DNA from 3 places in the Nonomuraea sp. NPDC002799 genome. Region 1 is predicted to be linked to each of the others. Evidence: riboswitches for the same ligand, from Rfam matches in the RefSeq annotation. Region 1 holds a riboswitch; each other region holds the start of a gene.
The links. Region 1 has a riboswitch for S-adenosylmethionine ahead of ACWD0F_RS04065 (aminotransferase class V-fold PLP-dependent enzyme). Riboswitches for the same ligand answer to the same signal wherever they lie in the genome.
Positions count from the first base shown of each region.

Region 1 (7,532 bases):
GGCTCGACCGGTGGTGGCCGCTGTCCTGCGTGGGCTCGCGCGCGGAGATCGGCCGGCCGCGCGACGAGGCGTGGGCCTCGGTCCTCGGCCGCCTCACCAGGGGGCGGGCGATCGCCGTGGATTATGCACACCCTGTGGATAACCGGCCGCGCCACGGGACGGTCACCGGATACCGCGACGGGTCGGTCGTCGCCGCCGTACCCGACGGGACCTGCGACATCACCGCTCATGTGGCGCTCGACGCGTGCGCGGAGGCCGGGCGGCGGGCCGGTGCGATATCCACAACCTTGTCCACACAGCGTGACGCGCTCCGGGCTCTGGGGCTCTTCGGCGCGCGCCCGCCCATCGAGCTGGCGCGCACCGATCCGCGGGGCTATCTGCGGGCCCTCGCCCGAGCCTCGGAGGAGGGCGAGCTGATCGATCCGGCGGGGCTCGGCGGCTTCGGCTGGCTCAGCCAGCGACGGTGAGCTCCAGCGCCTGCAGGCCCCGGATGACGTAGTTGGGCTTCCAGGCGGGCTGCTGCCGGAGCTCCAGCTTGGGCGCCCGGTCCAGCAGCGCGCCGAACGACTCCATGAGCTCGATCCTGGCCAGCGGCGCCCCGAGGCAGAAGTGAATGCCGGCTCCGAAGGAGATGTGCGGATTGTCGGCCCGGCCCACGTCGAGCCGGTCCGGGTCGTCGAAGGCCGCCGGGTCCCGGTTTGCCGAGCCGAACAGCAGCGCCACCTCCGAGCCACGCGGGATCGGCACGCCGTGGACCTCGATGTCCTCCAGCACCCAGCGCTCGAACATCTGCAGCGGCGTGTCCCAGCGCATCAGCTCCTCGATCGCCGTCGGCAGCAGCGAGCGGTCCGCGCGCAGCCGGGCGAGCTCGGCGGGGTTCCTGAGCAGGCCCCACCAGCCGTTGCCCGTCACGTTCACAGTGGCCTCGTGGCCGGCGTTGAGCAGCAGCACGCAGGTGCCCGACAGCTCGTCCTCGGTCAGCTCGTCGATCTGGGTCAGCGCGCTGATCAGGTCCTCGCCCGGGCTCGCGGCCCGCTCCCTGGCCAGGACCTTGAGGTAGTCGGAGAACTCCGAGGCCGCGCGGACCGCCTTGTGCTGGGCCTCCAGGGGCGGGTTGAGCTCGTACATGCCGCACATGTCCGCCGACCAGGGGCGCAGCAGATGGCGGTCCTGGTCGGGGATGCCGAGCATCTCGGCGATCACCGTCACCGGCAGCGGCTCGGCGACCTCGGCGATGAGGTCGCCGCCGCCCTTCTCGACGTACGCGTCGATCAGGCCCTCGGCGATGGCGCGCACGCGCGGGCGAAGCGACTCGACCATGCGCGGCGTGAAGGCCTTGGAGACCAGCCTGCGCAGCCTGGTGTGCAGGGGCGGCTCGACGTCGAGCATGCCCGTCCTGCTCACCCGCCAGAACGGCTCCTGGAAGTCCGGCTCAGGCTCCCGGCCGAACTCCTCGTGGGTGGCCACGTGCAGGTAGGACCTGCCCAGGCGGCGGTCCCTGAGCAGGGCGTTCACGTCGGCGTGGCGCGAGATCAGCCACTGGTTCGACGGCTCGAAGTAGCTAACCGGCGCCTCGCGCCGCAACTCGTCATAGATCCGGTACGGGTGAGCAGCAAAATCCGGATTCCAGGGGTCGAAGCGCACTATTTCATAGTAGGAGGGTCATCCTGTGGTTGGGCATGCCTGCCGCGCATCCGGATGTTCAGCAGCTCCACGATGACCGAGAAGGCCATCGCGAAGTAGATGTAGCCCTTGGGGATGTGCTGGTCCAGGCCCTCGGCGATGAGGACCACGCCGATCAGCACCAGGAACGCCAGCGCCAGCATCTTGATGCTCGGATGCGCGTCCACGAACCTGCTGATCGGGCCGGAGGCGAACAACATCACCACGACCGCCACCACGACGGCCGCGATCATCACGCCGAGCTCGTCCACCATGCCCACGGCGGTGATGACCGAGTCGAGCGAGAAGACGACGTCCAGCACCATGATCTGCAGGATCACCGAGACGAACGAGGCGGCGGCGGCCTTCGCGCCGTCCTTGCCCTGCGGGGCGTCCATGCTGTGGCCGATCTCCGTGACGCTCTTGGCCAGCAGGAACAGGCCGCCGAGCAGCAGGATCAGGTCGCGTCCCGATATCTCGTGGCCGAAGACCCCGAAGAGGGGCTCGGTGAGCCGCACCACCCACGACAGGGCGAGCAGCAGGAGCAGCCGGCTGACGAGCGCGGCGGCCAGTCCCATGACGCGGGCCCTGTCCCGCTGCTCTGGAGGGAGCTTCCCGGCCAGGATGGAGATGAAGATGATGTTGTCGATCCCCAGCACGATCTCCAGGGCGACCAGGGTGAAGAAACCGATCCAGATCTGTGGGTCGGTCACCCAATCCAGCATCTGCGTACCTCCATGACATGTGGCCGGGCGGTTTCCCGGTAGCAACGAGCCAGAAGACACATAAGTTCGCCGACTTGCTTTTTGTCCCAGACGTCGGGTTATAGTGCCGTCGTAGGTCATGAGTGCCAGCGACAAGCCCCGGCTAGCTGGCCGGCAACCCTCGCGTCCGCGGCGGGGTGCCCCGGGTGAGGACCTGGTCCGTCGTGCGATGCGGCGGGCAAGCGCGGGCCCATGGCTGCACCAGGGGTCCGATGACCCCCGAGGAGATGCGCCGTGTCCACTCTGACGATCTTCAGCTCCGCTCCCGCCCAGGCCGCGGAAGAGACCTCCGCCGTCACGAGCCGGCCGATCCCGGCCGTGCTCGGCGCCGACCTGGAGGTCCCGGTCAAGGGCGGCAGGCTGGTCGGCTACGCCAACCTCGACTACGCCGCCAGCGCCCCCTGTCTGGAGCCGGTCAGCGCCGCCGTCGCCGCCGCGCTCCCGGCCTACTCCAGCGTCCACCGCGGCGCGGGCTACGCCTCCCAGCTCACCACCGCCCGGTACGAGCAGGCCCGCCACACGGTCAGGGCCTTCGTCGGCGCCCGCCCCGACGACGCCGTCATCTTCACCCGCAACACCACCGACGCCACGAACCTCCTGGCCCGCTGCCTGCCCGAGGGCACGACGGCCGTGGTCTTCGACACCGAGCACCATGCCTCGCTGCTGCCCTGGGGCACGTCCGTGCGCCTGGCGCCGCCCGCCTTCCCCGGCGAGGCCGTGCGCGCCGCCGACGAGGCGCTGGCCGGGATCGACGGGCCGAAGCTGCTCGTGGTCACCGCCGCCTCCAACGTCACCGGCGAGTTGTGGCCCATCGCCGCCCTGGCCCACATCGCGCATCGGCACGGGGCCAGGATCCTGGTGGACGCCGCGCAGCTCGTACCGCACCGGCGGCTCAACCTGACCGCGCTCGACCTCGACTACGTGGCCTTCTCCGGCCACAAGCTGTACGCGCCCTTCGGGGCGGGAGTGCTGATCGGGCGGCGGGACTGGCTGGCCGACGGCGAGCCGTACCTCAAGGGCGGCGGCGCCGTGCGGGCCGTGACCGACACCGTCGAGTGGCACGACGACCCCGAGCCGCGGCACGAGGCGGGCACCCCGAACGTCCTGGGCGCCATCGCGCTGGCCGCCGCCTGCGACGCCCTCACCGCCACCGGCTGGACCGAGCTGGTGCGCGAGGAGGAGCGGCTGATCGCCCGGCTGCGGTCAGGGCTGGCCTCGATCGAGGGTGTGCACGAGCTGTCGTTGTGGGGGGACGACCATCCGCGGGTCGGCATCGTCTCGTTCACGGTGGACGGGCACTCGGCCCGCGCGGTGGCCGAGGTGTTGTCCGGCGAGTACGGCATCGGCGTGCGGGACGGGAAGTTCTGCGCGCATCCGTTCGTCCGGCACCTGCTCGGTGAGAGCGATGGGGGTTGCGAGGACGACACCGCCTCCGCGGTCCGGGCCTCGATCGGCATCGGGAGCACGCAGGAGCACGTGGACCGGCTGATCGAGGCACTGCGCGACCTCGTCGCCCGCTGAGCCCGAGCTTTTATCAGCGGTTCGGCGGCTTCGGAGGCTTCTGCGGCTCGTCGGACACCAGGGCGTCGATGTCCCGCATGTCCTCGTCGTTGAGCTTGCCGGACGACCTGGGCTCCGTCGGCTGCCTCGGCACCTCCGGTGTCGCCTCCGCCGTGGCCGGCCGCGCCGGCGTCATGGGACCGCCGGTGTGCGCCGACGTGCGTGGCGCGTGGGCGGCCAGGTCCTCCTCGGCCGCCCTGCGCTCGGCGCGCCGCCGGAAGACCGAGCGGAAGAGGCCGTCGAGCCCGATCCGTCCGCCGCCGAGCGCCAGGAACAGCAGGCTGAGCGCCGCCAGCGCGCCGGGGAACTCCCAGCCGTTGTCAGCGGCCAGCAAGCCGTGCCCCCAGTGCACGAACGCGATCGCCCCGAGCATGTTGATCAGCAGCAGCAAGGCCACCGGCCGGACCAGCAGCCCGAGGATCAAGAAGATGCCGCCGACGGTCTCGACCACGGTCGCGAACCCGGCGGCGAGCTCGGGCATCGGGATCCCCATCTCCCTGAACCCCTGCGTCGTGGCCCCCAGACCGCCCTGCCACTTCTGCCAGCCGTGCGCAACGAAGATCACGCCTGTCACGATTCGCGCGATCAGGGCCGCGATATCAAACAGAACTCTCTTCATGGTGTTTTCTCCCCCCGTTCCAGGTATTCCTCCCCCTGTCCGGCTTCGGGATGCGCTGCCATAACATTCCTTGACCATGCCCCGTACTGGATCACCACCCGCGACGGTGGCAGCATGGCCGCTATGACGGAACGTGTGGTCGGAATCGGGGCGGGCGCGAAAGAGCTGGCCACCGAGGACATGATCCTCAACATCGGCCCGCAACACCCGTCGACGCACGGCGTGCTGCGGCTCCGGCTGACCCTCGACGGCGAGCGCATCGCCAGTGCGGAGCCGATCATCGGCTACATGCACCGCGGCGCGGAGAAGTTGTTCGAGGTCCGCGACTACCGTCAGATCATCATGCTGGCCAACCGGCACGACTGGTTGTCGGGGTTCGCGAACGAGCTGGGCGTGGTGCTGGCCGCCGAGCGTCTGCTGGGCATGGAGCCGCCGGTGCGGGCCGTGTGGGCGCGTACGCTGCTGGCCGAGCTCAACCGGGTGCTCAACCACCTGATGTTCCTCGGCTCCTATCCCCTGGAGCTGGGCGCGATCACGCCGCTGTTCTACTCCTTCAACGAGCGTGAGCGCATCCAGGCCGTCATGGAGGAGATCTCCGGCGGGCGCATGCACTACATGTTCAACCGCGTCGGGGGGCTCAAGGAGGACCTGCCGCTGGGCTGGCTCGACCGGGTGGCGGAGGCGGTCGCGGAGACCCGCCGCCGCGTGCCCGACATCGAGAACCTCATCCTGCACAACGAGATCTTCGTCGCCAGGACGAAGGGCGTGGGCGTGCTCTCCCGCGAGCAGATCATGCAGTACGGCGCCAGCGGCCCCATCGCCCGTGCCTCCGGCGTCGACTTCGACCTGCGCCGCGACGACCCCTACCTCGCCTACTCCGAGTTGCCGGTCAGGGTCGTCACCCGGAGCGCCGGCGACTGCCATTCCCGCTTCGAGGTGCTCATGGAGCAGCTCAAGGTCTCGCTCGACCTGGCCGACGCCTGCGTCGAACGCCTGCGCTCGCTGCCTCCTGGGCCGATCAACCAGCGGTTGCCGAAGGTGCTCAAGGTGCCCGAGGGGCACACGTACGCGTGGACCGAGAACCCGCTCGGCATCAACGGCTACTACCTCGTCTCCAAGGGCGACAAGACCCCGTGGCGGCTCAAGCTCCGCTCGGCCTCCTACAACAACATCCAGGTGCTGCGCGAGATGTTGCCCGGCCATCTGGTCGCCGACATGGTGGCCATCCTCGGCTCGATGTTCTTCGTCGTGGGTGACATCGACAAGTGACCGCCGAACGCGACAAGTACGTCGACTGGCTCCGCGCCCTGAGCCTGATCGTCGTGGTCGTCTGGCACTGGGCGTTCACGATCCTGGAGTGGAAGGACCACGGCCCCGAGCCCACCAGCCCGCTGGGCTTCACCTCGGGCCTGTGGATCCTCACCTGGCTGCTGCAGGTGCTGCCGCTGTTCTTCTACGTCGGCGGCCACGTGCACCTGCTGTCCTGGCACCGGGCCAAGCAGCGCGGGGTCGGCATCGGGGCGTTCGTCTGGCGGCGCATCCGCGCGTTGTCGTTACCCGCGCTCTTCCTGTCCGGCGTGTGGGTCGCCATCGGGGCCGTGGTCACGTACGTGTCCGGCGTCGACTGGATGTGGCGGGTCGTGCTGCTCGTCCTCAGCCCGCTCTGGTTCCTCGGCGTCTACCTGGTGCTGATCGCGCTGCTGCCGGTGGCCCTGTGGCTGCACCGGCGCTACGACGTCCTGGCCCTGATCTGGCTCGGCGGCGCGTCCCTGGTGGTCGACGTCCTGCGCTTCCGGTACGGGCTCGACGGGGCGGGCTGGCTCAACATGATCCTCATCTGGGGCCTGGCCCACCAGGCCGGCTTCTTCTACGAGCGGGTCGTCATCCTGCCCAGGCGCTATGACGTCGCCCTGCTCTGGACCGGCCTGTTCGCGCTGTTCGGGCTGGTCTACTCCGGCGTCTACCCGGGCTCGATGGTGGGCGTGCCCGGCGACAAGTGGTCCAACATGGCGCCGCCCACGTTCGTGATCGTGGCCCTGCTGCTGTTCCAGATCGGGCTGGTGGAGGTGCTGCGCCCGTCGATGGAGCGGGTGCTGGAGCGGCCCCGCTGGCGCCGGGTGAACGCCTTCATCAACCGGTACGCGCTGCCGTTGTTCCTCTTCCACACCACCGGCATGGCCATCGCCCTGGGGTTGTCGTGGTGGCTGCTGGGCTCACTGGACACCAAGATCCCGCCGGACCTCACCTGGTGGCTGGAGCGGCCCATCGCCATCGTCGGCCCGCTGATCTGCACCCTGCCGGTCATCTACCTCTTCGGCCGGCGCCGGACGCCCGAGCCGGCGGCTTCGGAGCGCGGCTAGTCGGACCGGGGCTCGTCGGGGTCCTTCGGGATGCGGCAGGCGTTCTCCAGGTAGAGGGCGGCGCAGATCAGCACCACGCAGGACACGAAGGAGCCCGTCGCGATGAAGAACTCCTGCCGTGGCGTCTCCCGGTCGAGGATCTGCACCGTGTAGAGGGCGAATCCGGCGAACACCCCGCCGAACGCCGCCCCCGCGTAGGCCGACGCCTTCGCCAGGGCCGCCAGCCGGGCCACGGCCAGCGGCTCCACCGGCTTGGTGTCCGGCTTTCTGGCGATCCTGGCCTTGGTCGCCCAGGCGCTGTAGCCCTCGCCGATGGCCAGCAGCAGCACGGTCGGGATCGCGGTCCACGGCATGAGCGGCAGGTCGGAGTAGACGCGCGTGAGCAGCGCCCACGTCAGCAGCGCGACGATGACGAGGATGCCGGCCAGGCGGCCGGGGTGGGTGGGCCTCAATCGGGCCTCTGCAGTCTCAGGTCGTCGCGGCGGCGCACGCCGTGCCTGTCGAGCCCTTCGAGCAGCTCGGTGACCACGCCGCGACCGGGTACCGCGCCCTCGGGATCGACGTCTG
Region 1 covers NZ_JBSFVA010000002.1:32,508-40,039, reverse strand. The annotation lists gene ACWD0F_RS04080 (SAM-dependent methyltransferase) at 1-467, shown strand, start outside; gene ACWD0F_RS04075 (cytochrome P450) at 451-1,644, opposite strand; gene ACWD0F_RS04070 (TerC family protein) at 1,644-2,375, opposite strand; SAM riboswitch class IV at 2,502-2,617, shown strand; gene ACWD0F_RS04065 (aminotransferase class V-fold PLP-dependent enzyme) at 2,661-3,947, shown strand; gene ACWD0F_RS04060 (DoxX family protein) at 3,961-4,605, opposite strand; gene ACWD0F_RS04055 (NADH-quinone oxidoreductase subunit D) at 4,729-5,874, shown strand; gene ACWD0F_RS04050 (acyltransferase family protein) at 5,871-6,965, shown strand; gene ACWD0F_RS04045 (DUF3180 domain-containing protein) at 6,962-7,417, opposite strand; gene folK (2-amino-4-hydroxy-6-hydroxymethyldihydropteridine diphosphokinase) at 7,414-7,532, opposite strand, start outside.

Region 2 (7,532 bases), on a different contig from region 1:
CACCCGGCCGGTACGGCCGCCCGTCGGCGTAGCCGGCTGCCGTGGCGACCAGGTACCGCTCGCCGGAGCCGATCAGCGCCCCGGTCACGTACTGCCGCTCGCCGAACCGTTCCGCGGGCCCGCCGGGGAAGGCCACGGGCCGCACGGTCGCCGGCCGGCCGGTGGCGAAGGGGCCGGCGGCGGGGCCGTCGAGCACGGCGATGCCCACGGTGGCGACGTAGGTGTGGGTGCTGTCGGCGTACGTGGCGCGTAACGCGGTGCGGCAGCCGGGCCGGACCGCGGCGGCCTGGAACGCCGCCGGGCAGGACGCCTCGGGGGCGATCCCGGCCAGCACGTACGTCACCCGCGCCCCCGACGGGCTCACGCCCGCCACCGCGCTGGGGAAGACCTGCGCCACGGGCCACGCGTGCCAGCGCTCTGACACGGGTGGCTCCGGCGCCGGCCAGGTCATGGACAAGATGGAGATGAGCACCACGGACAGCTGGAACACGTCAACCTCGAAGGAAGGGGAGGGACGTCCGATTTGCCCGTGCATTCTGACACGCGATCACCGTAGCAATCCGACGCTTTCGGTAAACAGACCGATACGCGGAGTAATTCCTATCTGTGGCTTTAGTCCTATCGAGTGGGGGAAAGTCGGACATGAGCGCCGGGTGGGAGCCCCAGCCGCTGGGCCGCGTCACCGGAGTTGACCGCGAGCGCGATCAGCCCCGCCGAGTCCGCGAACGCCACCAGCTCCCCGGGCGGGACCGCCGTGAACGTCTCCCGGTACGGCATCGCGAGCTGCCGCCGCCCCATCCACACCCCCAGCGTGTCGCCCACCTGGACACCGAGCGCGTCCAGGTCGCCGGCCGCGATCGAGAGCTGGGTGTTGCCGTAGCGGTCGATCGAGACGACCTCGCCCTCCACCGAGCCGTCGCGCAGCAGCGAGGTCGGATTCGGCAGCGACACCAGCCGGTCGAGCGGCAGCTCGGGCCCCAGGTCCGCCGCCGGCAACCCGCCGCACAACCGCCCCGCGACCGGCGAGAACACGTCCCGCCCGTGAAAGGTCGGCGAGACGGGCCGCAGGAAGTGCCGCGCGTTCCTGATCTCGTACGCCGCCCGCGCGCCGCCGCTGGCGTGCACCGCCCACGACAGCAGCCCGTTGTCCGGGCCGATGAACACCCGGCCGCCCGCCTCGACGGCCACCGCTCGCCTGGCGCCGCCCGCGCCCGGATCGACCGCGCCGATGTGGATGCCGGGAGGGAGATACGGGATGGTCTGTGCGAGAACCGCCGCGCCACGCCGTACGTCGCCCGGCGGGATCAGGTGGCACACGTCGATCACCCTGGCCTCGGGGGCGATCCCGGCAATCACTCCATGACAGGCCGCCACATAACCATCTTCAAGCCCGTAGTCGGTGAGGAGGGTGATTACTGAGGTCACATTTCGGGACTGTACGTCTCTCAATCCGCCGTGAACAGCCGCACTCGGCACATTACGATGGCCACGGGCCGCGTGCGCGCGACGTGATCGTCGCCCGCCCCTTCCGAGGAGGACATCATGGGAGCACCGCTCAGCGGTGACGATGCCGCCCCCGAATCGTCCCGCCCACCGCTGTCGGAGCGCGATCTGGAGCTCCTCGCCTTCGAACGCCAGTGGTGGCGTTACGCGGGCGCGAAGGAGCATGCCATCAAGGAGGCCTTCGGGTTCTCCGCCACCCGCTATTACCAGTTGCTCGGCGAATTGATCGACAGACCTGAAGCACTGGAGCACGACCCCATGCTGGTCAAACGACTGCGCAGGTTACGCTCCACCCGCCAGCGTGACCGTGCGGCCAGAAGGCTTGGCATGCGCCCCTGACCGGCTGGGTACGGCAGCCGCGTGAGGAACATCCCTGGAATGGAATCGATTCTGAGTGATCCGGCAGGCGCCGTGATCGGACTCGACTTCGACGGCACACTGTCGCCGATCGTGCCCGACCCCGCCAAGGCCGTGATCCACCCGAAGGCGCCCGCGGTGCTCGCCGAGCTGGGCGCGCACGTCCGCGCGGTGGCCATCGTGACCGGCCGGCCACCGGCCACCGCGCTGGAGCTCGGGCCCGGCCTGGCCGACGTGCCCGGGCTGGTCATCCTCGGCCACTACGGCTTCGAGCGCTGGGAGAACGGCCGGATCTCCGCGCCGCCCCCGCCACCTGGCGTGCCGCGGGCCAAGGCGGAGCTGCCGCTCGTGCTCGGCCCGCTGGGCCTGGACGGCGTGCTGATCGAGGACAAGGGCCGGGCCGTGGCGGTGCACACCAGGCGGGCCGCCGATCCGGAGGGCGCGCTCGCCACGCTGCGCGAGCCGCTGGCCAAGCTGGCCGCCAAGCACGGCCTGGTGATCGAGCCCGGCCGCCTGGTGCTGGAGCTGCGCTCGCCCGGCATCGACAAGGGCCACGCGCTGAGCCTGTTCCTGGCCGAGCGGGCCGCGAGCTCCGTGCTCTTCGCCGGTGACGACCTCGGCGACCTGCCCGCCTTCGACGCCGTACGCGGGTCGGGGCTGCCGGGCGTGACCGTGTTCAGCGGCTCCGCCGAGGTGACCGAGCTGGCCGAGCAGGCCGACATCGTGGTGGACGGGCCGGACGGCGTGGTGGCGCTGCTGGCGGAGCTCGTGGCGGCGTTCAGCCGTTCGTGACTGATCTGCAAGTCACGGCCCCTACGTTCTGGCACATGTCCAAGCGATCTCTCGCCGTCGCGGCCCTGGCCGCGGCCACCCTCCTCGCCGCCCCCCTGCCCGCCGCCTCCGCCTCTCCCTCCGCCGCCTCCGTCCACGCCGCTCCCGCTCAGCAGCTCAAGCTCAGGGGCGGGCTGACGCTCTACATCCCCATCCAGTGGAAGGTCTACGGCGGCGGCACGGACGCGGTCCAGGTGGTCACCGGCAAGTGCGCCAAGCCTGGAGGCTGGGGCACGCCCGAATGCGACGCCTTCTACGTTTTCGGGCCCGGTTACATCAAGCGCGGCGCCGAGGGCTTCGGGCCCTACACCGGCAAGCGGCCCTTCTACACGGCGAGCGACGTGCAGCCGTGTCCGGTCAACCGGAAGTGGGGCGAGATCATCGGCCCGAAGGTCGCCAGGGGCCTGCGCCAGCTCGGCCCGGGGCACAAGGCGGCCTACAACGCCTGGCGGGCCACCTGCGTCAGCTACTCCAGCGGCAAGGTGCGGGCGCGTTTCACGCAGCGTGAGTGGTATCTGCCGAAGACCAAGCTCGTGGTGGTCGACCAGTGGAACACGCCGGGCCTGGCCGACGCGCTCAAGCACGCCGACTGGTCCTGACGGCCGTCAGGGCGCCGGGCCGGGCTCGGTCGCGGTCAGGGCGCCGGGCCGGGCTCGGTCGCGGTCAGGTCAGGGCGTCGAGCTGGGCTGCCAGCCACTTCTGCGGTGGCAGCGCGGTGGCCGCCGCGCGCAGTTTGTCGCGGCGCGACCTGCGCTCGTCCTCCGGCATGATCAGCGCCTGGTGCAGGGCGGCGGCCGTGCCGCTGATGTCGTAGGGGTTGACGACGAGCGCGTGGGGGCCCAGCTCGGCCGCCGCCCCCGCCTCTCGCGACAACACCAGCGCGCACCTCGGCGACAGGATCGGGCCCTCCTTGGCGACCAGGTTCATGCCGTCGCGGATGGGATTGACGAGCAGCACGTCGGCCAGCCGGTACGCGGCCAGCGAGCGCGGATAGTCGTCGTTGACGTTGAGGATCAGCGGATCCCAGTCCTCGGTGGCGTACTCGTCCTCGATCTGCTGGGCGCAGCGCTGCACCGACGCGGTGTACTCCCGGTATTCGGGCAGGTCGTGCCGGCTCGGGTAGGCGAAGGCCAGGTGCACCACCCGCCCGTGCCACTCGGGATGGGCGGCGAGGAACTCGCCGTAGGCCACCAGGCCGCGCACGATGTTCTTCGACAGCTCGGTGCGGTCGATGCGGACGATCAGCCGGCGGTCGCCCACCTGCTCCTTGATCGCCGTCATGTGCGACTCGACGTCGGGCTCGCCCGCCCGCTCCCACAACGCGTCGCCGTCCACGCCCAGGCTGTGCACGCCGATGCGGGTCGTCCGGCCCTCGTGGGTGACGCTGCGCCCGGCGCGGTCGACCTCCGCGCCCAGGAGAGCCTCGCAGCAGTCCATGAACGCCTGGGCCCACCTGTCGGCCAGGAACCCGGCGTGATCGGCTCCCAGGATGCCTTCCAGGACCTCTCCGGCCACGTCGTCGGGCAGCAGGGAGAAGTATTCGGGCGGCGCCCACGGGGTGTGGCTGAAATGGGCGATGCGGAGATCGGGCCGCTCGGCGCGGAGCATCGCCGGCGTCAGCGTCAGGTGGTAGTCCTGCACCATCACGCGGGCGCCGTGCCCGGCCTCCTCGGCCAGCGCCAGCGCGAACGCGCCGTTGTAGTCGCGGTAGGACTCCCACTCCCGCTCGAACCTGGTGCCGAAGTTGGGCGCGTTGGGGATGTCGTAGAGCAGGTGGTTGACGAACCACAGGGTCGAGTTGGCCACGGCGTTGTAGGCGCGGTGGAAGGTGGCGGGCGGGATGTCGAGCATCCGCAGCGGGCCCGTGTCGTAGCCCGCCTGGTCGATCCGGCCGCCCGGAGCCTGGCGTACGGCGCTGCGGTCGCCGTCGGACAGCGCGGCGCAGACCCACAGGACGCCGTCGCCCTTGGCCACCGCCGACAACCCCGAGACCAGGCCGCCACCGCCGCGCTTCATGGTGAGTTCGCCGTCGTCGGAGACGGTGAAGGAGACAGGCCCTCTGTTGGAGGCCACCAATACGCTGTTCATCGGGGCTCCTTTCGCCCATAGGATCCCAGCTATGGCGCTTGACGAGCTAACCGAGGAACTCGCCCGCTCCGCCGCCGCCGGAGATCATCGCGCACTTGGCGAGCTCCTGGCGCGGATCGAGCCCGATGTGATGCGGCACTGCGCCCGAATCCTGCCCTACACCCAGGACGCGGAGGAAGCCTCGCAGGACACGCTGCTGGCCGTGGCGCGCAACATCGGGCGCTTCGAGGGGCGGGCGAGGTTCAGCACCTGGCTGCACATCGTGACGGCCAACTGCGCGCGGACGACCTACCGGTCGCTCAAGCGCAGGTCCGCCGAGCAGACCTCCGACGAGCTGCCCATGCAGAAACCCGACGTGCGGCGGGTCAGCGTGATCGCCGGCTCGCGGCTCGACCTCCTCGACGCCATGGAGGCGCTGGAGGCCGACAAGCCCGACCTGGCGCAGGCGCTCGTGCTGCGCGACATCGTCCAGCTCGACTACAGCGAGGTGGCCGAGCAGCTCGGCATCCCGCTCGGCACCGCCAAGTCCCGCATCCACCAAGCGCGCAAATATGTGCAGGGTGTGCTGGGTGAGGACTATCGCTGAGACTGCACTTCTCACATCCTGAGACGGGTGGCCGTTTCGGCCACTTGTGCGGGTAGAGTCCTTTTCACAACTGAATATTGCTCATCCAGAGGGGCGGAGGGACCGGCCCTGCGAAGCCCCGGCAACCCTCCCGGCTTTCGACTCGCGACCTGGCGAGGCCGACCGGGACAAGGTGCCAATTCCGGTTCGCGGTCAAGGTGGCCGCGGGCGAAGATGAGGGAAGGCCTCGCTTCATGTCGCTCGACTTTGGTCCTGCTGTCGCTCTCTCCTGCCGCGAGTGCGGCACCCGTTACCCCCTGGGTCCCAGCTTCGCCTGTCAGGAATGTTTCGGGCCGCTGGAGGCGGCCTACTCCTTCGGCGAGGTCACCCGCGCGGACATCGAGTCGGGTCCCGCCAACATCTGGCGCTATCGCGCGCTGCTTCCGGTTCCCGCGGACGTCACCAGTAAGCCCAATATGAACCCCGGCTGGACCAAATTGGTCAAGGCCGGAAATCTCGGCGCCGCTCTCGGCATCAAGTCCCTGTACGTCAAGGACGACTCGGGCAACCCCACCCACTCCTTCAAGGACCGGGTGGTGGCCATGGCCGTCGAGGCGGCGCGCAACTTCGGCTTCCACACGCTCTCCTGCTCCTCCACGGGCAACCTCGCGGGCGCGGTCACGGCCGCGGCGGCGCGGGCGGGGCTCGACGCGTGCGTGTTCATCCCGGCCGACCTCGAACAGGCCAAGATCGCCATGGCCCGCGTGTTCGGGGGCCGGATCATCGGCATCGAGGGCAACTACGACGCCGTCAACCGGTTCTGCTCCGAGTTGATCGGCGACCCCCTGGGTGACAAGTGGGGGTTCACCAACATCAACCTGCGGCCTTACTACGCCGAGGGCTCCAAGACACTCGCGTACGAGATCGCCGAGCAACTCGGCTGGCGGCTGCCGGAGCAGATCATCATCCCGATCGCCTCCGGGTCGCAGCTCACGAAGATCGACAAGGGCTTCAAGGAGCTCGTGGCGCTGGGCCTCGTCGAGGACACGCCTTACAAGATCTTCGGAGCGCAGGCGGCCGGGTGCTCGCCGGTCTCCACGGCCTACAAGGCCGGGCACGACGTCGTCCAGCCCGTCAAGCCCGACACCATCGCCAAGTCGCTGGCCATCGGCAACCCGGCCGACGGCCCGTACGTGCTCGACATCGCCCGGCGCACCGGAGGGGGCGTCGAGGACGTCACGGACCCCGAGATCGTGGCCGCCATCAAGCTGCTGGCCTCGACCGAGGGCATCTTCGCCGAGACCGCCGGCGGCGTGACCGTGGGTGTGCTCAAGAAGCTCGTCGAAGCGGGACAACTCGACCCCGAGGCCGAGACCGTCGTGCTGAACACCGGCGACGGCCTCAAGACGCTCGACGTCATCGCCGGCGACGCCAAGCCCACCGCCGTGATCCGGCCCTCCCTCGACGCGTTCCGCGCGACTGTCTGACAATCAGGAAAGGCGACTTAAACCATGAGCGTTTCTGTGCGGATTCCCACCATCCTGCGCACCTACACCGGTGATCGCGCGGAAGTGAGTGGCGAGGGTGCGACTCTTCGTGACGTTCTCGCCAAGCTTGACTCCGACTACCCGGGGATCGGCGCGAGAATTCTGGATGAATCGGGCAAGATTCGTCGTTTCGTCAACGTTTATGTTGGGGAAGAGGACGTCCGTTTCGCCGAGGGTCTCGACACTCCGGCACCAGAAGGCACACAGATCTCCATCATCCCGGCGGTCGCCGGCGGCTGAGCGCGACAGACCCGACACTTGAGAAGGCGCCCCAAGTGGGCGCCTTCTCCATTTCCCGGGCAATTCAACCTTGGACCACCCCATCGTACGGAGAAATACGTAGTTTGCGGATTGACTCTGTTGCCAAACCCCGTGCCACAGGTATGGTCGAGGGCGATCGGCTGGCGGATTTCCCGTTAAGTCAGACGATTACGGGTCTCGCGGAGGAATGGGCGAGGTCTGTGAGCCCAGTAAGAGGAGTCGGAAGTGGCGCAGGGCACCGTCAAATGGTTCAACGCGGACAAGGGCTACGGCTTCATCGCGGTAGACGGTGGTAAGGATGTATTCGTCCATTACTCAGCGATCATGATGGACGGGTACCGCTCTCTCGAACAAGGACAGCGTGTCGAGTTCGAGATCAC
Region 2 covers NZ_JBSFVA010000063.1:576-8,107, reverse strand. The annotation lists gene ACWD0F_RS49280 (hypothetical protein) at 1-490, opposite strand, end outside; gene ACWD0F_RS49275 (SAM hydrolase/SAM-dependent halogenase family protein) at 619-1,425, opposite strand; gene ACWD0F_RS49270 (DUF3263 domain-containing protein) at 1,543-1,842, shown strand; gene otsB (trehalose-phosphatase) at 1,882-2,652, shown strand; gene ACWD0F_RS49260 (hypothetical protein) at 2,688-3,290, shown strand; gene ACWD0F_RS49255 (alpha,alpha-trehalose-phosphate synthase (UDP-forming)) at 3,355-4,779, opposite strand; gene ACWD0F_RS49250 (RNA polymerase sigma factor) at 4,811-5,365, shown strand; SAM riboswitch class I at 5,444-5,585, shown strand; gene thrC (threonine synthase) at 5,599-6,831, shown strand; gene ACWD0F_RS49240 (MoaD/ThiS family protein) at 6,856-7,131, shown strand; gene ACWD0F_RS49235 (cold-shock protein) at 7,378-7,532, shown strand, end outside.
Region 2: it holds a riboswitch for S-adenosylmethionine, as region 1 does, so the genes downstream of both, thrC (threonine synthase) here and ACWD0F_RS04065 (aminotransferase class V-fold PLP-dependent enzyme) in region 1, are expected to answer to the same signal.

Region 3 (7,532 bases), on a different contig from region 1:
CGCCGCACCCCGCCGGGCATGTCGTGCGGTCGGCCGTCGAGTTCGAGCAAGGCCAGGGTGCCGCCGAGGAGCGCGGCGACCACCGTCCCGTGATGGCCGAGTAGCCGTGCGGCCGACGCTCGTGTCTGTGCCGGGCTGTGCAGCATGGTCACGATCTCAGCATGGCAGCCGACTCGTGGCGACGGGGCGCTCACAGAGCCCGCTCCGCTGCTTCCTGCTTCCTCAGCTGCTCGGCGAGCTGGGCGACGTCGTCGGCATCGATCGTCTGGCAGAGGCCGTGATCTACCTCGTACGGTGACAGGCGCCGGCCGTTCCGAGTTGCCCAGACGCGCCCTGCGGAACTACGCCAAATACACCAACCAGGAAAAGCCTCCTGGAGGTCTTCGAGAATTACCGGTGAAGACATGTGATCAGCGTGCTTACCGAAGAGTGACGAACCCACCGCGTTATCAAGACGTCCAGGACGTTATGGCGTTAAGCTTGAAACGTCCCTGACGTCCTCCATTCCTAGAGGTACCGTGGCCAACGTCGCCCTGCGCAGCGCCATGCTGAACGCCCAGATCACGAATCAGAGCTTGGCCGGCCGGTGTGGTGTGGACGTCAAGACGGTGGAACGCTGGGTGCAGGACGAGGCTCGCGTCCCGCATCTGCGGCACCAGTGGGCCGCCGCAGAGGCACTAGGAGTTGAGACAGCCGTGCTATGGCCCGACGCAATTCGTCATACGGTGAAAACAGGACCGGATAAAGAAGTGCTGGCCGTTTATCCGTATCGTTCCGCATGCCCGAAATCAAGCTGGCGCAATCTCATCAACGCGGCGCGCAACGAGATCGTGTTCGCCGGGTATACGAACTACTTCCTGTGGCTGGAACACCCGAACCTGGCGAAGGTGCTCAAGCGGAAAGCCCAGCAGGGCTGTAAGATCCGGTTCCTCATCGGCGACCCGGAGAGCGACGTCACACGCAGCCGCGAAGAAGTGGAGAACGTCCCGTTGACCGTCTCCACCCGCATCCGGATCACGTTGTCGGAGATCGAGCAGCTCCGAGACGTCCCCGGCATCGAGGCGCGGTACGGCGACGAGCACATCGCCATGAGCGTGTTCCGGTTCGACGCGGAGATGCTCGTCACGCCCCATCTGGCCAAGCTCGTCGGTCACGACTCGCCCATGCTGCACCTGCGGCGATACCAGGACGACGGCCTGTTCGACCGGTTCGCCTACCATGCCTCCGAGCTGTGGAGCCATGGCCGTGACGTGTGGCGGCAGCCCCAAGTCCTGGGTGACTGACCCGCCGCACCGGGTGCGCAGGGCGTACCCGATGGGCGGTCAGGAGTCGCGGGCGTCGGCGAGGACGCGGGCCGCCTCCCGCTCGTACGGACCGCGCGAGCCCAGCACCACCAGGCCGCCGAGGATCATGGGCACGATCAGCGCGTACATGGCCAGGAGGAGGGAGCCGGTCGCATCGGAGGTCAGGCCGACGATGAGGGGGCCGAAGGCGACGCCGATCGTCAGCAGGAGCTGCAGGACGGCGAAGCCGAGGCCGCGTGACCTGGCCGCCACGACGTCGGCGATGCAGGCCGTGCAGGTGGGGATCGCGGTGGAGGAGATCGTGATGGCCAGCAGCACGAGGACCACCAGCGCCACCGGGGAGCTCATCAGCAGGGCGACGCCGAGGAGGACCGAGCCGATGGTGATGCCGGAGCCGCCGATGAGCAGCCGGCCGCCCTTGACCCGGCCGTGCAGACGCTTGCCGAGGTGGGTGCCGATCACGGTGCCGGCCAGTACGCCGACGATGCTGACGCCGCCGCTGATGCTGCTGGCCACGCCGGTCTCCATGCCGAAGACGCGGACCATGAGGGACGGCAACCAGAAGTAGACGCCGCCGAGGCCGAGGGTGAGGATCATCACGCCGAGGGAGACGAGGACCAGGGTGCGGATGGCCAGGACCTGGCGGACCTGCGGCCAGAAGGGCGGCTTGACGGTGACGCCCGCCTGCGGCGGTTCCGTAACGCCGGGCGCCGGCCGAGGCACGCCCGCGGTGGCCATGATCTTGTCCATCTGGCCGCGCTGCGGCTCGCGCAGCCGCCAGGCCAGGATGGCGGTCAGCGCACCCGGGATCGCCATCAGCAGGAAGGCGGCCCGCCAGCCGAACGCCTGGCCGATGACGCCGCCCAGCAGGGTGCCGACGCCCCCTAGGTAGGTGGTCATCCGGGTCCAGCCGTACACCTGCATGCGGGTCGCGGCGGGGTAGAAGTCGGCGAGCAGGCTGCCGACGGCGGGGTTGTCGATGACCTCGGCGGCGGCGAGCAGGACGCGCATGAGGTAGAAGACGGCGAAGCCGGCGGCCAGGCCGGAGCCGAGGGTGGCCAGGGCCCAGCAGAGCACCACCACTGTAATGATCTTGGTGCGGCTGCGCCGGTCGGCGAGGTAACCGGCGGGCAGCGCGACGGCGGCGGCCGCCAGGGCCGCGGCGGTCGGGATGGATCCGGCCGCGGTGTCGCTGAAGCCCCATTCGGCCTGCAGCAGGGGCAGCACGCCGGCCATCAGGTTGGCTTCGATGCGATCGACCATGCCGACGACGAACAGCACGACGAACGGCCCCCACCCGAAGGGGTTCGGATCGGTCGCGCTGATGCCGCCCGGCGGCGGGGATCCAAGTCGGCGGCGTTCGCGGGCAACGGTCTTCACCATGACTTCTCCTCCGCGGTAAGTGCTCCCCGGGGTGGCGCATGGGACGCGGAAACGCCCCAGAACACGGTTCTAGGACAATGTTCTAGGACGAGTGTCGTACATCACACTGCGTTTCACCAGTACGCAGAGGTGCCGGGTGAAACTTCTGACCCAGAGCTGGGGCGCGGGTGTCTCGCGAGGCGCGCGACCAGGTGGTCCTTGACGGCGCTCCACTCCGAGGTGACGACGGAGTACATGGCCGAGTCCCGCAGCCGGCCCTCCTCGCCGGGGGCCCACGACGGCGACCAGCTCCGCAGCACGCCCTCGAACGTGGCGCCGAGGGCCTCGATCGCGCGCCGGGATCGCTCGTTGCGCGCGTCGGTCTTGAGATCGACGCGCGCCACCCCGAGCCGCTCGAAGGCATGGCTCAGCAGCAGCAGCTTGGCCTCGGCGTTGATGCCGCGACCCTGCGCGGACGCGGCGAGCCAGGTGAAGCCGATCTCGACCGCGCGCAGCTCCGTGCGGCCGGGCCAGTACCGGGGGTCCCAGTACGCCGTGCAGCCCACCGCGCGGCCATCGCTCCGCCGGACCTGCGCCAACGGGACGAGTCCTTCCTCGACGCGGGCGAACTGGGCCGCCAGATAGCCGGGCACCTCCCGCGCGCGGGGCACGAGGGTGAAGCCGTAGCTGCTGCGATCCTCCTCCGCCGCCCGGACCAGGTCATCCGCGTGGCCGGCCGACAGCGGCTCCAGCCTGAGCAGGGAACCCTGCAGCGCGGGCACGTCGAACCAGGGGCGCATGGCGACGACTCCTCATCGTTCCTGGCATTGGCACCTTGCCGTGGCAGGTTGCCGGACCGTCGGCGGGCCAGGTCCCTCGGGTCCTCTGGATGAACACCGCCGATCATGGCGGCCGGCGTGCGCGGACGTCAAGCACGGGACGGGGGGAACGTGTCCGCCCAGGTCGAAGGGGCCCGCGGAAGAGCGCCCCCGGCGGCCGCCGAGCCGTTTCAGCGGGGCCGTGCGCCGGTCAGCGGATTTCGGCGCCCAGGCGCGTCAGCACCGTCTCGGCGATGTCGCCGAGTGCGTCGAGCTGCTCCTGGGTGAGCAGGCCGATCAGGTGGGTTCGCACCGATGCGACGTGCTGGGGGGCCGCCGCGACGATCGCGTCCATGCCCCCGTCCGTCAGCGCGATGACGGCGCCGCGCCCGTCGTCGGCGCACTCCTCCCTGGCGACGAGCCCACGCTCCTCCATGCGGCTGACGTGGCGCGACAACCGGCTCTTGGACCACAACATGCGGTCGGCCAGCTCCTGCAGCCGCCAGCGGCGGCTCTGCCGGGACGACAGCGCGGACAGCACGTCGTAGTCGGCATCCGAGAGCCCGGAGTCGCGCTGCATGTCGCGGGAGATCTGGGTGTCGAGCAGCAGGCGCATCCGGCGATAGCCGAGCCAGGCGCGGAACTCGCGCTCGTCAAGCCAGGGGGGATCGGACACTGGTTCGGGCATGGTCGAACGCTAGCACTGGTTGACGTGTAAACGAAATCCTGGCACTCTCTAGTTTACACGTAAACCTGTTGCTGAGGAGACGCACCATGCCCACGCTGAAGGTCATCGTCGCCAGTACCCGCCCGACCCGCATCGGCAGGACGATCGGTGACTGGGCGACGGCGCACGCCGTCGAGCACGGGCACTTCGACGTCGAGCTGATCGACCTGGCCGAGGTGGGCCTGCCGTTCCTCGACGAGCCCGAGGACGCCACCACCGGGCGCTACGTGCACCAGCACACCAAGGACTGGAGCGCGACCATCGGCGCCGCCGACGCTCTGGTGTTCGTGATGCCGGAGTACAACTACGGCTTCAACGCCCCGCTGAAGAACGCGCTGGACTTCCTGCACGACGAGTGGGCGTACAAGCCGGTCGGGCTGGTCGGCTACGGCGGCATGTCGGGTGGCATGCGCGCCGTCGAAATGATCAAGCCGGTGCTGGTCAAGCTGCGCATGGTGCCGGCCGGGGACGCGGTGACCATCTTCCACCGCCAGTCCATGACCGCCGACGGCCGGTTGTCCGTGGACGAGCGCCTCAGTTCCGCCGCCGACGGCATGTTGCGGGAGTTGCGGCACCTGACGGAGGCGATGTCGGTGATGCGCGCCGCCGGGTAGCGCGCCGGCGGATGTCCCACGCAGTGGAGGCGCGGCCGGAAATTGTCCGTGCCCTCCGCCATGATGGCCTCGCTCGTGTCCACGCGCATGATCTCGATGGAGCTGTCATGACCGTTGATGAAATCGCCGGATGGTCCCATGTGAGGGGGCCTCGGTGGGAAGACCTTGCCTTCATTCGCGCCAAGCTCGACGCGGGTGCCGACCCGAACGAGGGGGCCTACGCCTTCGAGCGGCCGCTGCACGCCGCGGCGGAGCAGGGCTCGCCGGAGGTGGTCGCCGAGCTGGCCGCCCGGGTCGATGACGTCGACACGGAGTTCGAGGGCCGCACGGCGCTCTGGGAGGCGATCTTCAACGACCGGCCGGACAACGCCCGAGCCCTGGTCGCCGCCGGAGCGGACCCGTGGCGGCCCATGATGGGCGGCTGGTCGCCCGGCCGGCTCAGCCTGGCGGGCCCCACGCCCGGCCTGTTCTTCCCGTTCCCACGCGGTCACGCCGGCCTGACCGAGGCGGAGGCCGCCTCCGTGACGGAGGCCGGCCGCTTGGCCGGCGCTCTGGAGGGCAGCTTCCCCTATGACGGGTTCAGCCTCACCTGCGTCGGCGGGATCGGCGCCGCCGAGGCGGCACGGCGCCTGGCCGCTGAACCCGCCGACGAGGACGAGCTGGAAGAGGTCATGGACGATCCCTCCGACGATGGGGCCATGCTCTTCATCGGCTTGACCGACGTGCCCGGCGGTTGCGTCGTCAGCCAGGAGTGGGGCTACATGGCCTCGACTCCCGTCCTCATGAAGGCGCTGTCGGCCGGCACGGTCGCCTACGGCATGTACGCCAACCCCAAGAGCGGCAACCAGGGTCACGTCTGCCGCGACGGCGAGGTCGTCGGCTGCGACACCGCCCCGGGCCGCGGCGACGTGTCCCCCGAAGACCCGGCCGAGGAGATCCTCCTCAAATACCTGTACTTCGGCCACGCCGAGGCCTATTGCTTCGCCGGGGCCGGCCTGCGCCCGGCCGATGCCCGCGCGATCACCGACCCGGACGCGTACCTGCGGCTGCCCGAACGGGACTACTGGCACTGATCAGAACGGGACTACCGGGGCAGATCAGAGGGGCATGCGCTGTCGTTGAGCGGCTCTGGCCGGGTGAGTCGTGCAGCCTGGTCGCCGGGCCCGCGCGGATCCGCTGACAAGTCGTTCAGGGCGGCAGATTTGGGCAGATGCAGATGTCATGGATCAGGTTTCCCTGCTGGACTCGACCCCCGGTCTCCTGGTGGACGACAGCGACGACGACGACCCCGTGCTGCTGCGGCCCGACGGCACGCGGGTCGACACCTGGCGTGAGCACTACCCCTATCCCGAACGGCTGGCCCGTCAGGACTACGACTACTGCAAGCGGCTGCTGCAGATCGAGCTGGTGAAGTTGCAGTACTGGGTCAAGGAGCGCGGAGAACGGGTGGTCATCCTGTTCGAGGGCCGGGACGCGGCGGGCAAGGGCGGCACGATCAAGCGTTTCATGGAGCATCTCAACCCGCGCGGCGCCACCGTGGTGGCACTGGAGAAGCCGTCGGAACGCGAACGTACCCAGTGGTACCTGCAGCGCTATTTCGCCCACCTGCCGGCCGCAGGGGAGATCGTCCTGTTCGACCGCTCCTGGTACAACAGGGCCGGGGTGGAGCGGGTGATGGGGTTCTGCACCGAGGCCGAGTGCCGGGAGTTCATGCTGCAGGCGCCGATGTTCGAGCGTGCCCTGGTGCGCGACGGCATCCACCTGATCAAGTTGTGGTTCTCGGTGACGCGGTCGGAGCAGCGCACCCGCTTCATCATCCGCCAGGTGGACCCGGTGCGGCAGTGGAAGCTCTCGGCGATGGACGTGGCCTCCCTCGACAAGTGGGACGAATACACCGCGGGCAAGGAGGAGATGTTCCTCAACACCGACATCCCCGAGGCGCCGTGGACGGTCATCAAGAGCAACGACAAGAAACGGGGCCGGCTGGAGGCGATGCGCCACGTGCTGAGCCAGTTCGACTACGACAACAAGAACCTCGAGGTCGTCGGCGAGCCGGATCCGCTCATCGTCAGATCGGCGTCCGACATCTACGACGAGGACCACACCGCGCCGACCCCCTGAGACGTCACCCGCGAGGAAGCGTGATCACCGGATGCCGGTGATCACGCCGGCGGCGACGGTGGCGTTGCTGGCCTCGTCGATGAGGATGAACGCGCCGGTCACCCGGTTGCGCGCGTAGTCGTCGGCGAAGAGCGGGCGGGTGGTGCGCAGGCGGACGCGGCCGATCTCGTTGAGCGTCAGCGCCGCGACTCCGGTGTCGCGGCGCAGGGTGTTGACGTCCAGCCGGTAGTGCAGGTCCTTGACCAGCACCCGGGCGGTGGCGGTGGTGTGCTTGACGATGAGTTTCGTGCCGGGCGCCAGGGCGCGCTCGCCGGTCATCCAGCACACCATCGCGTCCAGGTCCTGGGCCGGCTCCGGCTGGTTGTGCGGGCGGGCGAGCATGTCGCCCCGCGAGATGTCCAGGTCGTCGGCCAGGCGCAGCGTGACCGACATCGGCGGGAACGCCTCGGTCACCGGGCCGCAGGGCCCCTCGATGCCGGTGATCACGCTGGTCAGCCCGGAGGGCAGATGCACCATCTCGTCGCCGGGCCGCAACACGCCGCTGGCGACCTGGCCCGCGTAGCCGCGGTAGTCGTGCAGCAGCGGG
Region 3 covers NZ_JBSFVA010000007.1:292,124-299,655, reverse strand. The annotation lists gene ACWD0F_RS16765 (hypothetical protein) at 1-152, opposite strand, end outside; gene ACWD0F_RS16760 (hypothetical protein) at 176-298, shown strand; gene ACWD0F_RS16755 (hypothetical protein) at 519-1,283, shown strand; gene ACWD0F_RS16750 (MFS transporter) at 1,323-2,687, opposite strand; gene ACWD0F_RS16745 (GNAT family N-acetyltransferase) at 2,801-3,466, opposite strand; SAM riboswitch class I at 3,476-3,562, opposite strand; gene ACWD0F_RS16740 (MarR family winged helix-turn-helix transcriptional regulator) at 3,696-4,172, opposite strand; gene ACWD0F_RS16735 (NADPH-dependent FMN reductase) at 4,259-4,825, shown strand; gene ACWD0F_RS16730 (ankyrin repeat domain-containing protein) at 4,933-5,898, shown strand; gene ppk2 (polyphosphate kinase 2) at 6,047-6,946, shown strand; gene ACWD0F_RS16720 (sulfate adenylyltransferase subunit 1) at 6,971-7,532, opposite strand, start outside.
Region 3: it holds a riboswitch for S-adenosylmethionine, as region 1 does, so the genes downstream of both, ACWD0F_RS16745 (GNAT family N-acetyltransferase) here and ACWD0F_RS04065 (aminotransferase class V-fold PLP-dependent enzyme) in region 1, are expected to answer to the same signal.